2 regions of the Dialister hominis genome follow, and region 2 is predicted to be linked to the other one. Evidence: a T-box and tRNA genes for the amino acid it is inferred to sense, from the RefSeq annotation. Region 2 holds a T-box; the other holds one or more tRNA genes.
What was found. A T-box is a leader RNA that pairs with one kind of tRNA and senses whether it is charged. The one in region 2 lies ahead of Dia5BBH33_RS03410 (valine--tRNA ligase), so its partner is inferred to be a tRNA-Val.
Positions count from the first base shown of each region.

Region 1: it encodes a tRNA-Val, which carries the amino acid that the T-box ahead of Dia5BBH33_RS03410 (valine--tRNA ligase) is inferred to sense. The anticodon was not compared.

Region 1 is NZ_AP019697.1:1,390,606-1,398,097, reverse strand. Features, by position in the region: gene Dia5BBH33_RS06485 (nickel-dependent lactate racemase family protein) at 1-34, shown strand, start outside; gene Dia5BBH33_RS06480 (YfhO family protein) at 222-2,780, shown strand; gene Dia5BBH33_RS06475 (IS1182 family transposase) at 2,932-4,509, opposite strand; tRNA gene Dia5BBH33_RS06470 (tRNA-Val) at 5,425-5,500, opposite strand; tRNA gene Dia5BBH33_RS06465 (tRNA-Glu) at 5,502-5,576, opposite strand; tRNA gene Dia5BBH33_RS06460 (tRNA-Asn) at 5,579-5,654, opposite strand; tRNA gene Dia5BBH33_RS06455 (tRNA-Val) at 6,121-6,196, opposite strand; gene Dia5BBH33_RS06450 (MATE family efflux transporter) at 6,413-7,492, shown strand, end outside.
Region 2 is NZ_AP019697.1:728,499-735,990, forward strand. Features, by position in the region: gene Dia5BBH33_RS03390 (IS1182 family transposase) at 1-951, shown strand, start outside; gene ptsP (phosphoenolpyruvate--protein phosphotransferase) at 1,102-2,730, opposite strand; gene Dia5BBH33_RS03400 (cob(I)yrinic acid a,c-diamide adenosyltransferase) at 2,763-3,338, opposite strand; gene Dia5BBH33_RS03405 (TVP38/TMEM64 family protein) at 3,596-4,279, opposite strand; T-box leader at 4,658-4,848, shown strand; gene Dia5BBH33_RS03410 (valine--tRNA ligase) at 4,891-7,492, shown strand, end outside.

The DNA.
Region 1 (7,492 bases), 660 kb from region 2:
GATTGGCGGATCCACACTTCCTATGGAAGACTAAAAACTGATAGTGAATAAAAAGAGGCAGGCGCCGAGCCTGCCTCTTTTTTGTGAGCAAAGTAGGAATATGAGTAATAATAAAGCTAAAAAATAGTACGTAAGAAGAATTTTAGATTATAATAAACATATACTCAATTTCTATAGGAAACTGTTGGGGAATAGGATTAACCATGATAAATCAGAATACGATGAAAGTAATAAAGAGAGAAAAGAGAAATTCCTTATGGATATTTCGTATGATTTCTTTTGCTCTAACCACTCTTATATGCTTGGGAGTTTTTGCCTTTTTCAGAGAAGCACCATTTGGAGATAAAACGCTCGCAGCCAGTGATGCGTTTATTCAATACATGGATCTCATGGCATTTTTTAAGGATGTATTATCCGGGAATCAGTCTTTAACTTATACCATGACAAAAGGCCTCGGTGGGTCAGCCATTGGCATATTTTCTTATTATTTAGCATCGCCCACAGAATTGCTGCAGTTATTCTTTTCAAAAGACCAAGTGCCTGTTTCATATAATTTGGCAGCTGTCCTTAAAATGGGAATGGCATCATTGACGATGACATGGTTCTTGCAGGACCGATTCAATAACAAGATCTCCATGCTCCCTCTTATGGGACTTTCCATCGGCTATGGCCTGATGCACTACAATTTATACCAAATCTGGAGTGCTATGTGGCTGGATGGCGTATACATGCTGCCGCTCATGATGCTCGGCGTATATAGAGCTGTGCATTTTGGGTCTATTGGCATGCTTTCCGTCAGTACTGCACTTTCAATTCTGCTTAATTGGTATACTGGCGGTATCAATTGTCTCTTCAGTGGTTTCTGGTTTCTGGCAGAAGAGACGTTGCTGCATTTCCAGAGGGGCGGAGCAAAGAAAGAATTTTTTAGTGATACAGTAAGATATGTCTTTGGTATGGTAACGGGGATTTTGATCAGCTCTATTCTTTTCCTCCCTACAATATTACAGCTTCGCGAAGGGATTGGAGGTTCTTTTGACTGGAATCAAATTTCTCTGGGCTTTCAGGGAGATATACTGGCATCTCTAGGCGCTTATTACATGGGAATTCATCCTAAGGAAATACCCAGTTTAGATTATATGTCTCTTTTCTGCGGGAGCTTGGCAGTTTCCGGGGCTTTGGCACTATTTGCCGTAAAAGATATCAAATGGAAATATAAAGCATTTGCTTTTTTGCTGATTGTTTTTTCTTTTCTGATGTTTCATTGGAAAATATTATTTTTTATGTTTTCACTTATGAAAAAGCCGATGGGATTCATGCCAAGGTACTCCTATCTGGGATCTTTTATTCTCATTTTTCTTTCAGGCTGTTATTTCTCCGACTGGAAAAAATGGGGGTTTGGTATTCGGCAGCTTATTATTTGTTTGCTGTTCCCTGTATCCCAGATACTGATTGAACGTTTGCGGCCGGCATTATACCAGAATTTCTTTTTGTTCAATATTGCATTTCTAGTGATCGTCCCCTGTATTCTCTATGAAATTGACAGGTCATACAGGATAAATGTAAAGAAAAATTTTATGATGGGGTTATTAGCATGCATGCTCATTTGGGAAATGAGCATGTCTGCATGTATATTTTTATCTATGCGAGGAGCGGGGAGTCTTTATACTTATCAATCTTATGATGATCAGCAAAGAACACAGATTCAGGAAATCAAAGCATATGATGGAGGAATCTACCGTATCAATCAGGTAATGAATAGGGGAGATATTCGCGCGAAAGATGAACAAGAAAAAAATAAGGGATTTAATCTTAATGAAAGTATGAATTTTAATTATTGGGGAATACAAGAATATACTTCATTGTTAAAAAAATCTCAGTTCAGATTATCGTCTAATATAGGATATTATGATTTTACTGAAAGGGCTAACAGATTTTATACTTCTATTCTTCCTGCAGATTCTCTCTTGGGAGTAAAATATTTGTTGTTGACAGAGCCAATAAAAGGACTTGAGTCAGATTTGCCATTTGGAATAAGTAATGGGAAAAAAGTATACAAAAATCCATATGCTCTGCCTATGGCGTTCATATATCGAGAGAATGATCAGATAATCCCCGGAGAATCTGATAATCCGTTTACTTATACAAATGCACTATACAGCAAACTAATTGGACATGCTGTAACAATTTATCATCCCGTATCATTTACAGAAATATGTGAAAATAGACATGAGATCTATGAAATCAATAATGGGGTGGACCCTATTTATGCATTTCTTATATGGGATGGACCTTACAGACAGGTGTCGATAAATGGAGAAAGCAGTCAAATTTTATATGATTCAGGGATGTTCTATATTCCTGCGACGGGCAGTCAGACTCGTGCGATTGATGTAGACCTTTCGGATGATATCCGGATGAAACAAGCACTTTTCTATGAAACGGATCTTTCAGCATTGAAAGAAATCTCTCGCGAAATCAATCAAAGAGCTGCTAAAAATCTTATGATTCGAGATGGAGAAATCAGTGGTACGGTAGAAGGAAGAGAAGGAGATATACTTTTCTTATCGGTTCCTTATGAAAATGGATGGACAGTCATGAGAAATGGCAAAGAGATTACTCCTGATATCTTTGCAGGATGTTTGATGAACATTCCTCTTGAGGAAGGAGAAAATCACATTCAAATGACATACCATATTCCAGGGCTGACAGCAGGGGCGGCTCTGACATTGATAGGTATTCTGCTTTTAGCTGGTAATCAATATAAAAGAAGAAAACAATAACGAAAATAGGGGCTGTGACAAAATGGTTAATCATTTTGTTGCAGCCTCTTTTTTGCGTCTTTATTTCATCATTTTTAGCTCTGCTGTAAGCCTTTTACGTAAAAATGCGCGTAAGCCCCCTTACCCCCATAAGACTTTTAATTATATTGTCTTAGGCGGCAATCCTTATACGCATTATTTTTGTGATGTATTTCCTTAAATTATAGCCAAGTGCTACCAGGTATAACTCGGCTTTTACAGAATCTATCCCTTTTCTGACGATTCTTTTGTACCATCTGTCATGTTTCATGATTCCAAAAGTTCCTTCAGCCTGGATTGACCGGTTCATTCTTAGCAGGGCTCCATGGATGCTTTCCAGATTATCCTGAACCTCCTGGTACATGTTATTCCGTTCTCTGCTCAATGAGATTCTTTTGTTCTTCGGGGTCTTTTTACATTGCTCTGCCAGCGGGCATCCTTGGCAGTCTTCGCATTCAAATACTTCCTCCTGCCTGCCGTATAAGTTCCCTCTGACCAGATGTCTATAGATAAATTTGAAAGCCCTGTCATTTGGACAACGGATGGTTCCATTCTCATCAACTCTAAAGTTTATTGGCCGAAACGGATTGGTATGGTATTTCTTGTCTTTCGTTTCTTTCTTGTACATGGGGAATTTCATATACTTTTCCATACCGTGCTGCTCGCAATAGATGTAATTGTTGAAAGATCCATATCCTGCATCTGCCACAGGATACTTAGGATAAGCCCCATAGACTTCGTGGAATTCCTCCATCAGCGGTACGAAGCAATCCATATCTGAACGATACTGGTTAACATCAATTACGGCAATAAATTCATCGGCAACACCTATTTGGACATTGTATGCAGGCAGAAGCTGATCATTTCCCATGTAGTCCGACTTGATTCGCATGAATGTTGCATCCGTATCGGTCTTCGAATAACTGTTTCTGGAAGTACCGCATATCTGTATCTTCTCAACATATTCTTCAAGTTTTGATGTATATGCCTTAAGCTGCTCATACTTGCGTTGATGATCGGACTTGCGATGCCCGCTTCCATGAACAAAGGCCGTCTCATCAATCTGCCAGATTTCTTTTAATTTATCCAATACCAGACGCAGATAGTCCGGAGCGTATTCTGTATTGATGTTTACACTCATATGGTCATACTTAAGATCATCATTGAGTAACTCAAAAAGGCTGGTAATCTTGGCAAAAAGCTTGTAGCGGGATTTTTCAGCGGATTTCTTCCATACCCAGCTGTATTTATTTGCGTTCGCTTCAAACTTGGAACCGTCAATATATATATGCTGCAAATCCACGTTGAGTTTGCCGCAGAGTTCTTTCGTAATTGAATAAAAGATATCCTTGAGAGAATACTTAAGAAAGCCCTTCACGAAATGACAGAATGTCCGATAGGATGGGGCTTCATAATTCATCAGGTACATATATCTGATATTAACCCTGCAATTATCTTCAAGTTTTCTAAAAGAGCAATATCCTTCTTCTGCGAAACCATAGATGATCGTTTTCAGCATGTTGACGGGATTATACCTGGGTCTGCCAGCGCCACGCGTCGGTATGTAACGAAGGTACTTTTTAAGATCGATTTCCTCCATAAATCTGTCATACATTAAAACAGGATCATCGACATTGAGAATCTCAGAGGGAAACATTGGCAAAATGCCTTGTTCTGCGGTAAAATGATTGCTAGTGTTGTTATTTTTCATTGTAAAAAATTATAACACGAAAGGCTCTGCCCCGGACCAAATGATCCGGGGCAGAGCCCTTTTTGTTGGGATGAATTTTGTCACATCCCCTATTTTCGTTACTTGATAATTATAGAATCAAACTGCTTAAGGAATAAACTTATTTGGGAAGAGTAAAGCGACGCACAAAAACGTGTGAACCTCGATGCAGGGGGTTAAATACAAAGTGAGATAGTAGGTAAGAATGCTTAGAGCCCGACAAGGCAACAAAAAAGACACCACGGAGTCTAAGTCTCGTGATGTCTTCTTCCGGTGGGCGATAACAGGATCGAAATGGTTCGAAAACGAACCGGTTTTGAAGGAGCAAAGCGACACGCAAAAACGTGTGAGCTTCGATGCAGTGAGGTTAAATATTAAGTGAAGCAATCGGTAAGAATGGGGTTATAGGACAAAACGTGTTGGTAAAAATTTATATTATGCTTGTATTAAGGGCAGAATACGGTGCATACTGAAATACGCCCGAGCTGCACTGTAATCCATCTCATCACAATTAGCTGGAAGCGTAAAAGCGCCCATATTCTCAGCACTTCCAGGTTTGTGTTCAAATGCGCACTTTTCCGCATCAGCAGCAGATAAAGACACAATAAGGGCATCTATTTTTCATAACGATAATCTTTCCAGAAGATTAGTCACACTGAAAAGATAAAATCCCATTTTAGCCTGTATTTATCAGGGGTTTGAGGCTTTTTACCAACACGTTTTGTCCACCCTTTAAGAATTACTGAAAATCTTAAAATGCCGATGGAGCCCGATAAACGCGGGGCTCATCGACTATAAAAACAACACGAAATGTCCTATAAGCCTAAGAATGCCTGGCGCCCTGTAAAAAGGCAATAAAAAAGATACCACGGAGATAAATCACGTGATATCTTCTTCTGGTGGGCGATGACAGGATCGAACTGCCGACATTCTGCTTGTAAGGCAGACGCTCTCCCAGCTGAGCTAATCGCCCATGGTGACCTGTGCGAGATTCGAACTCGCGAACCCGCCGTGAAAGGGCGGTGTCTTAACCACTTGACGAACAGGCCATTGGCTCCTGAAGCAGGGTTCGAACCTGCGACATCGTGATTAACAGTCACGCGCTCTACCGGCTGAGCTATTCAGGAATCCGTACGAAAGGTACTTCAATATAATAACAAACGGACTTAAATTTTGCAACACCTTTTTTCAATCTTATGATTAAAAGATAATGAAAAATTTACATTAGCAGAAATCTCATTGTATGAGATAACCGGAATATAATATTGATGCATTGAAACAAGATTCGCTGCAGAAGTTTAATACCTAGGAAAAGCAATCAGTCAGTATGCATTTCACCCACCAATTAGAGCAAGAAAAAGGCACCATGGAGTTTCCGTCACATGGTGTCTTTCGATTTGGTGGGCGATAACAGGATCGAAACGGTTCGAAAGTGAACCCTTTTTGAAGGAGCAAAGCGACGCGCAAAAAGGAGTGAACCTCGATGCAGTGAGGTTAAATGACAAGTGGGATAGCTGGTAAGCCTGCGTCCGCCCACAAAAAAGCAAAAGAAAAAGGCATCACGGAGATCAATCACGTGATGTCTTCTTATCTTGGTGGGCGATGACAGGATCGAACTGCCGACATTCTGCTTGTAAGGCAGACGCTCTCCCAGCTGAGCTAATCGCCCGTGTATCTGATGTTTATTATGCCTCATTTATGAGAAAAATGCAAGCCCTAATCAGGAATTCTCATAAAATTCAGTATATACAGCTATTTCAGGTGAGCATAAGAATGCTTGTGTATATACTTTTTATTTCAAATACATAAGAAGACAATGCATTTTCTTGCGCCCTTTGTGACATCGTGCTAAGATTAGCATCTGAACACTAAAGAAAGGGGCAGTATGATGCCAGGTAGTGAAATGTATAAGAGCCGCTGGACGGTATTTTCCATGTCGGTTCCTATTTTTGTAGAAACAACGCTTCAAATGATGGTGCCCAACGTGGATCAGTTCATGCTGAGTCATTATTCTCAGGATTCCGTGGCAGCCGTAGGCAATGATAATGTCATATTTAATTTAGTTATACTGACACTCGCAGTCCTTTCGCAGGCTGCGACGATTTTAATTGCACATTACAGGGGCGCCGGGAATCTTTCCAAGGTCAGTGAAGTATGTACGGTTTCATTGACTGTCAATCTGGTACTGGGGCTTGTGATCAGTGCCGCGCTTTTCATCTTTGATGATTTCTTTTTGAATGTTTTAGGAATGCCGGATGAAATACGTGCGGATGCTTCTCTTTATTTACGATGGATTGGCATATTTATTTTCATCCAGAGCATGTACATGGCTTTTATTTCCTTTCTCAGGGGATTTTCCCAGCTTAAACTGACGATGCTCTGCTCCCTGGTCATGAATGTATTCAATATCGGCGGCAATATGCTTCTGATCCATGGCTGGGGACCGATTCCGTCCCTGGGCGTGGCCGGTGTCTGCATATCGACAAATATTTCTAAATTTATCGGTTTCTTTTTGATCCTTTACTTATTCCACAAGTACACGCCTGCCAGATTTTCGATGTCTTATTTAAGACCGTTCCCATGGAAAACATTCCACAAGATTCTTTATCTGGGCGTACCGTCAGCTGGAGAAACGTTTTCTTATCAGTTTTCTCAGGCTATGATTATGAAGTTTGTCAATCTTTTTGGCGTCGTTGTTATTACGACAAAAGTTTACTGCTATATCATAGCGATGGTCAGTTATGTGTATTCCCAGTCGCTTGCGATGGCGACGCAGATTCTGGTCGGCTATTTCAAAGGGGCAGGGGATAATGATGAAGTTGATAAACGTGTCAAATTTACAATTTCAGTAGCCATGCTTCTCTCCGGGACAATATCGACGCTGCTATACCTCAATGCGGATGCGGTTCTTTCTATTTTCACGGACGATCCGGCAGTCCATGCTCTGGGGAAAACAATTCTTTTC
Region 2 (7,492 bases):
AAATTAAAAGAAATCTGGCAGATTGATGAGACGGCCTTTGTTCATGGAAGCGGGCATCGCAAGTCCGATCATCAACGCAAGTATGAGCAGCTTAAGGCATATACATCAAAACTTGAAGAATATGTTGAGAAGATACAGATATGCGGTACTTCCAGAAACAGTTATTCGAAGACCGATACGGATGCAACATTCATGCGAATCAAGTCGGACTACATGGGAAATGATCAGCTTCTGCCTGCATACAATGTCCAAATAGGTGTTGCCGATGAATTTATTGCCGTAATTGATGTTAACCAGTATCGTTCAGATATGGATTGCTTCGTACCGCTGATGGAGGAATTCCACGAAGTCTATGGGGCTTATCCTAAGTATCCTGTGGCAGATGCAGGATATGGATCTTTCAACAATTACATCTATTGCGAGCAGCACGGTATGGAAAAGTATATGAAATTCCCCATGTACAAGAAAGAAACGAAAGACAAGAAATACCATACCAATCCGTTTCGGCCAATAAACTTTAGAGTTGATGAGAATGGAACCATCCGTTGTCCAAATGACAGGGCTTTCAAATTTATCTATAGACATCTGGTCAGAGGGAACTTATACGGCAGGCAGGAGGAAGTATTTGAATGCGAAGACTGCCAAGGATGCCCGCTGGCAGAGCAATGTAAAAAGACCCCGAAGAACAAAAGAATCTCATTGAGCAGAGAACGGAATAACATGTACCAGGAGGTTCAGGATAATCTGGAAAGCATCCATGGAGCCCTGCTAAGAATGAACCGGTCAATCCAGGCTGAAGGAACTTTTGGAATCATGAAACATGACAGATGGTACAAAAGAATCGTCAGAAAAGGGATAGATTCTGTAAAAGCCGAGTTATACCTGGTAGCACTTGGCTATAATTTAAGGAAATACATCACAAAAATAATGCGTATAAGGATTGCCGCCTAAGACAATATAATTAAAAGTCTTATGGGGGTAAGGGGGCTTACGCGCATTTTTACGTAAAAGGCTTACAGCAGAGCTAAAAATGATGAAATAAAGACGCAAAAAAGAGGCTGCAACAAAATGATTAACCATTTTGTCACAGCCCCTTTTATATTATTTTGAAAGATCGATGGAACGGATCTGCTGGCGGAGCGGAAGAACGGAGTAGGGGGCAACGGAGATTTCATCAATGCCCATTCTGAGGAATGTTTCCGTGATGGAAAGGTCAGAACTCAATTCACCGCACATGCCTACCCAGATGCCTGCTTTATGGCCGTTGTCGATGGTCATCTGAATCAGCTTGAGGACAGCCGGATGATGGGGGTTGAAGAAATCAGAAAGGACGCGGCTTGAACGGTCTACAACGAGCGTGTACTGGGAAAGGTCATTGGTACCGATCGAGAAGAAGTCGACTTCCTTAGCCAGCTTGTCGCTGATGAGAGCGGCGGCCGGAGTTTCAATCATGATGCCGATCTGGATCTGATGGTCATAGGCAATGCCTTTCTTATCCAGATCCAGTTTGACCTCATCCAGGATTTCCTTTGCTTTCCATACTTCCCATACCGAAGTGATGAGCGGGAACATGATTGCAATCTTGCCGAATGCGCTGGCACGGAGAATAGCGCGAAGCTGTGTCTTGAATATTTCCGGCCTTTTAAGGGAAATACGGATAGCTCTCATGCCCAGAGCCGGGTTTTCTTCTTTAGGAAGATGGAAGGCAGAGGCATCTTTGTCGCCGCCGATATCAAGGGTACGGATGATGACGCGCTTACCAGTCATCGTTTCAACAGCAAGTTTGTAAATGTTGAACTGTTCTTCTTCGCTTGGAAGGGTATCTCTTCCCATGTAAATGAATTCACTGCGGAAAAGACCGATGCCTTCAGCGTCGTTCTTAAGGACAGCAGCCAGATCGGCGGCAGAGGAGACGTTGGCAGCGACTTCAATCCTGCGTCCGTCTTTCGTTTCACTCGGGACGCCTTTTAGCTCCTGCAGGAGCTGTTTGAGTCTTATGCTCTGATCCTGTTTTTCTTTCATGACAGAAAGCACACCTGGTGTCGGTTCAAGATAAACTGTCCCGGAGAAGCCGTCTATAACAGCGGTCTTTCCATCATAAGCATAGTCTACATCTTCGCCAGTAGCTACAATGGCAGGAACACCCAGAGCGCGGGCAAGGATGGCCGTATGAGATGTCGGTGTGCCTTCTTTTGTGACGAAGCCCAAGATCTTGCTGGTATCCATCTGTATGGTTTCACTTGGTGTCAGGTCGTCAGCATAGAGAATGCATGGTTCATCGGTGGAGAAAAGGACCTTCTTCTGGCGGAGTACGCGCAGAAGAATACGGGAAACTTCCTTCATGTCAGAAACATGAGCCTGCATGTAGGTATCCGAGCCAGCGCTGTAAATCTGGATAAAGTTCTGCTCAGCCTGTCCGATCGCATATTCTGCGTTGACGCTCTGGTTTCTGATAATAGAGCGGATGGAATCAATAAAGGAAGAACTTGTCAGCATATGCTGATAGACCTTGAAAATGAAGGCGTTGTCCAGACCTACATGGGATACGGCTTCCTGATAGAACTGCTCCATTTTGGCACATGCTGTGTTTCTTGCAGAATCAAAACGAGCCACTTCAGTTTCAGGGCGGTCTACCGTGGTCTGAACGATATCAAATTCCTGATGACGGAAAATTTTCAAAGGTCCGATGGTTACCATTCCCGAAATACTTTTACCACTAATTTTTAACATACTTTTCAATCCTTTCTTTGGCAGAGCTGTTGTCAGTCCTCTATGCCTTCGCGTCCTATAACACCCTTATCGTAGTAATGCCTGATTTTCTTCATTTCAGTAATCAGGTCAGCAGAGTCCAGAATCAGTTTCGGAACATTCCTTCCGGTAAAGACAAGCTCGACATTTGGCTTTCGTGCAGAAAGAATCCGCTTTGTATCTTCATCTGTGGCCAGGTCATACCAGCATGCCATATTGTATTCATCGAGGATGACAAGATCATAGCCATCAGAGACAGCTTTCACTGCTTCGTCAATGCCTTTCAGAATGAGCGCACGGTATTCAGCGGGCGGATTTCCTGCCGGATAAATCGTGACCTTGTCTCCCCATGCTTTAATTTCTTCTTCAGTCAGCATGCCTTCTTTTGCAATAAAGTAAGGTTTGCCGAGAGTGATCAGTGTAATTCCGGGAAGCGATTTCAGAATTTTCTGTTCTGAATAGGCCAATGACTTCATGAACTGGATAATGCATACACGATGCCCGGCTCCGATGGAGCGGATTGCCAGGCCAATGGCAGCTGTCGTTTTTCCCTTACCATCACCTGTATATACTTGAATGTAGCCTTTCATGAGAAGCCCTCCTTTTCAAGCAAATCTGGAAATCGGCCGTGCTTAGGCCAATCTGGCAGAGTAATATGATTCAACTATGATTTAAGCTTATTGATCAAGCTTAATCCTATAAGTCTGATATGAATCTATGAATATTATACAATACCTATGAAAATTTTTCGTCTAATCTCTGAAAGATGCATTTTTATCCTTATCAGTAATTGGAGTGAAATATTTCATCGTCTAAAAAAGGCCCGCAAAAAAGCAGGCCTTTCTAATTAAACTTCGTCACAATGTCTTTTCTTATGCCAGCGGTGTACAGCACAAATACCAATAACAAGAAGCAGCATAAGTACAAATCTGTCGCCATGCTTGGAGAAATAAATCAAGTCATGTCCTAGGAGAACTTCAATCAAAACAGAAGGAATCTTCCCAATCAGAGTTGCCTTTAAATGTTCTTTGATGGAAAGCTTGCTGAGAACAGCAAGCGCAGTGATCAGAATATTAGGAGAGTAAGGAATGGATCTTGCCAGAGCCATATTCTTCACGCTGCCGTATTTGTCCAGCTTGGTAAGCATGTGTTTCTGCTCGATAAATTCACGTGCTTCTTTTCTGAAGAATACGCGTCCTATGTGGAAGCTCAGCTCTATTCCGATGACCTCGCCAAGATAAGAGACAAGAAGTCCTGGAATCAGTCCGAATAATGCACCGTTAATTGTCAAAAATAGGATGGTTGGAATGCAAAAAATGTTGCAAAAAACAAGCAGCCCCAGACTTACGGCAAATGCTCCGTAGCCAAAGGATGATATATATTTTGACAGGCCATTAATGTCACCAGCCATCGTTAGAGATACCGTATGATAGTAAAATTCGGGGTAGTAGGTTTTCACAATGAAAAACGATACCGCGCAGATTAGGATCAGTCCGATAAGTCCAAGAACCTTCTTAAGTTTATCGATCATGGTTTATCCTTATGCTGTATTTGTAGAGGACAGTTCTGATTTGCCAGTCTGATAAAGTAAGATAAGTGCCGCTTTGCCTCAGGCTTGTTCTGAAAGCCTGAAGTGATGTATCGGCATATGACTGGCAAAATATGAAAAAACTTGTATTATATGTTTAGCAGGAATAGTCAGTTATTGAAAAATACTTTGCAAAACTATTACACCATTTATATATTATATTACATCAGAGACGGAGTTTCCAATTTACATAGATATCTATGTAAATGATTTAAGCAGTATTTTCCTGCTGGAAGGAAGAGATATCCATTATTTTATTCCTTTTCTCATGATAAGAATATTCTTGCATAAAGAAATAAATCCTGCTATTATATACCATATATAAAAGCTGTGAAGGGAAGAAGTCGTGGATTTCTTTACAGAGAGCCATTGGTGCTGGAAAATGGCAGGAAAGAATCGATAAGTCACCCCGGAGCTGACTCTAAGTCCGCCGCGCACGTTACGCGCTAATGAGAGATCATTTCTTAATGATTATTTAGGTGGTACCGCGGAAGCACTCTTTCGTCCTATAGATGGATGGAAGAGTTTTTTTATTTTAACAGGAGTTGAAAAACATGGCCGATTTAAAAGATCAAAAGCTGGACAAGTATGATCCAAGCGAAATTGAACAGGGTTGGTATCAGTATTGGGAAGATCATGGCGTTTTTCATGATGAACCGGATCCGGAGAAAGAACCGTACAGCATCGTTCTTCCGCCGCCGAACGTTACCGGCCAGCTTCACATGGGACATGCCCTTGATAACACACTGCAGGATATCCTTATCCGTTACAAGAGAATGCAGGGATATAACGTCCTCTGGCTGCCGGGCAAGGATCATGCCGGCATAGCAACTCAGGTTAAGGTAGAAAAGCAGATTGCTGAAGAAGGCCTCAGCAAGTATGATCTCGGCCGTGAAAAATTCCTGGAACGCGTTTGGCAGTGGAAAGAAAAGTTTGGAAACCGTATCGGCCTTCAGATCAGAAGGCTGGGTTCTTCCTGCGACTGGCAGAGAGAACGTTTCACGATGGATGATGTCTGTGCACGTGCGGTAAGGGAAGTTTTCTTATCCTTATATGAAAAGGGCCTGATTTATCAGGGATTCAGAATTACAAACTGGTGCCCGAGATGCCAGACTGCCCTTTCTGATATCGAAGTAGAACATGAGGATGAAGTCGGACATCTTTGGTATTTCAATTACCCGATCGTCGGTGAAGACGGATATGTCCAGATTGCAACGACACGTCCTGAAACAATCCCGGGGGATACAGCCGTTGCTGTCAATCCAAATGATGAAAGATATGCCCATCTTGTAGGCAAGAAGGTAAAACTTCCGACAACAGACCGTGAAATTCCGATCATTGCTGATGATTATGTAGATATGGCATACGGCACAGGCTGCGTCAAGATTACTCCGGCGCATGACCCGAACGACTTTGAGGTGGGAAGCCGCCACAATCTTGAGACCATCGTCATCATGAACAAGGACGGCACGATGAACGAAAAGGCCGGCAAGTACAACGGCATGGACCGTTATGAAGCCAGAAAAGCCATCGTTCAGGATCTGAAGGATGCCGGTCTTCTGGTAAAGATTGAAGAAACAAAGCATGCTGTCGGACACTGCTCCCGCTGCAAGACGATCGTAGAACCGATGACAACCAAGCAGTGGTTCGTCAAGATGAAACCGCTTGCCGGCCCTGCCATGGAAGCCGTTACATCCGGCAAAACAAAGTTTGTTCCGGAACGCTTCTCCAAGACATACATTCAGTGGCTTGAAAACATCCATGACTGGTGCATTTCCAGACAGCTCTGGTGGGGTCACAGAATTCCGGTATGGTACTGTGATGACTGCGGCGAAGTAAGCGCATCCCGCACGGATCTGACAAAGTGCCCGAAATGCGGAAGCGAACATATTCATCAGGATCCGGATGTCCTTGATACCTGGTTCTCCTCTGCACTCTGGCCATTCTCAACAATGGGCTGGCCGGAACAGACACCGGTTCTCAAGCAGTGGTATCCGACATCCACGATGGTCACCGGTTATGACATCATTTTCTTCTGGGTTGCCAGAATGATGTTCATGTCTATGGAATTCATGCATGAGATTCCGTTCAAGTACGTATTCATTCACGGTCTGGTCAGGGATTCCCAGGGCAGAAAGATGTCCAAATCCCTTGGCAACGGCATCGATCCGCTTGAAGTCATTGAGAAGTACGGCGCTGATGCACTGCGCTTTACCCTCGTTACCGGAAACACACCGGGCAATGATATGCGCTTCTACTATGAGAGAGTAGAAGGAAATAGAAACTTTGCCAACAAGCTCTGGAACGCAACAAAGTTCACACTGATGAACCTGGATGACTATGACAAGGATTTCGTCCCGTCCAAAGACCAGCTGACACTGGCAGACAAATGGATTCTTGACCGCCTTGCTTATACAGAAGATTATGTAAGCAATAACCTTGACAAATTCGAACTGGGTGAAGCTGCTGACAGCATTTACAATTTCGCATGGAACTATTTCTGCGACTGGTACATTGAAACTGCAAAAGCCCGTCTCTATGGCGAACACAATGATGACAGAAAAGTCACGCAGTATGTCCTTGTTTATACATTGACACGCATGCTTGCCCTGCTGCATCCGTTCATGCCGTTCATTACAGAACACCTCTGGCAGCATCTGCCGCATGAAGGAGAAACACTGGCAAGAGCTCCATGGCCGAAGGCTGATGAAAACTTAAAATTCCCGGTTGAATCGGAACAGTTTGACCGCATTATGGATGCCATCAAAGCAATCCGCAATATGCGTGCCGAAGCAAATGTAGCGCCAAACAAGCAGTGCCATATCCAGAATGTTGTCCTTCGTGATGACCTGAAGAAGTGCCTTGAAGAGAATAAGGGATACTTCGAAAAACTGGCTCATGTTGAAACCATGGATATCCTGCCGGCAGATGCAGACAAGCCTGAAAATGCGCTGACTGCAGTCGTTACAGGCATGGAAATCTATCTGGAACTGAAGGGCCTGATTGATACTGCCAAGGAAAAGGAAAGAATCGAGAAGAGCAAAGCATCTCTTGAAAAGGAAATTGCCAGAACATCCGGCAAGCTCAATAACAAGGGATTCCTGGCCAAAGCTCCGGAAGATGTTGTAAAGAAGGAACAGGACAAACTGGCTGAAT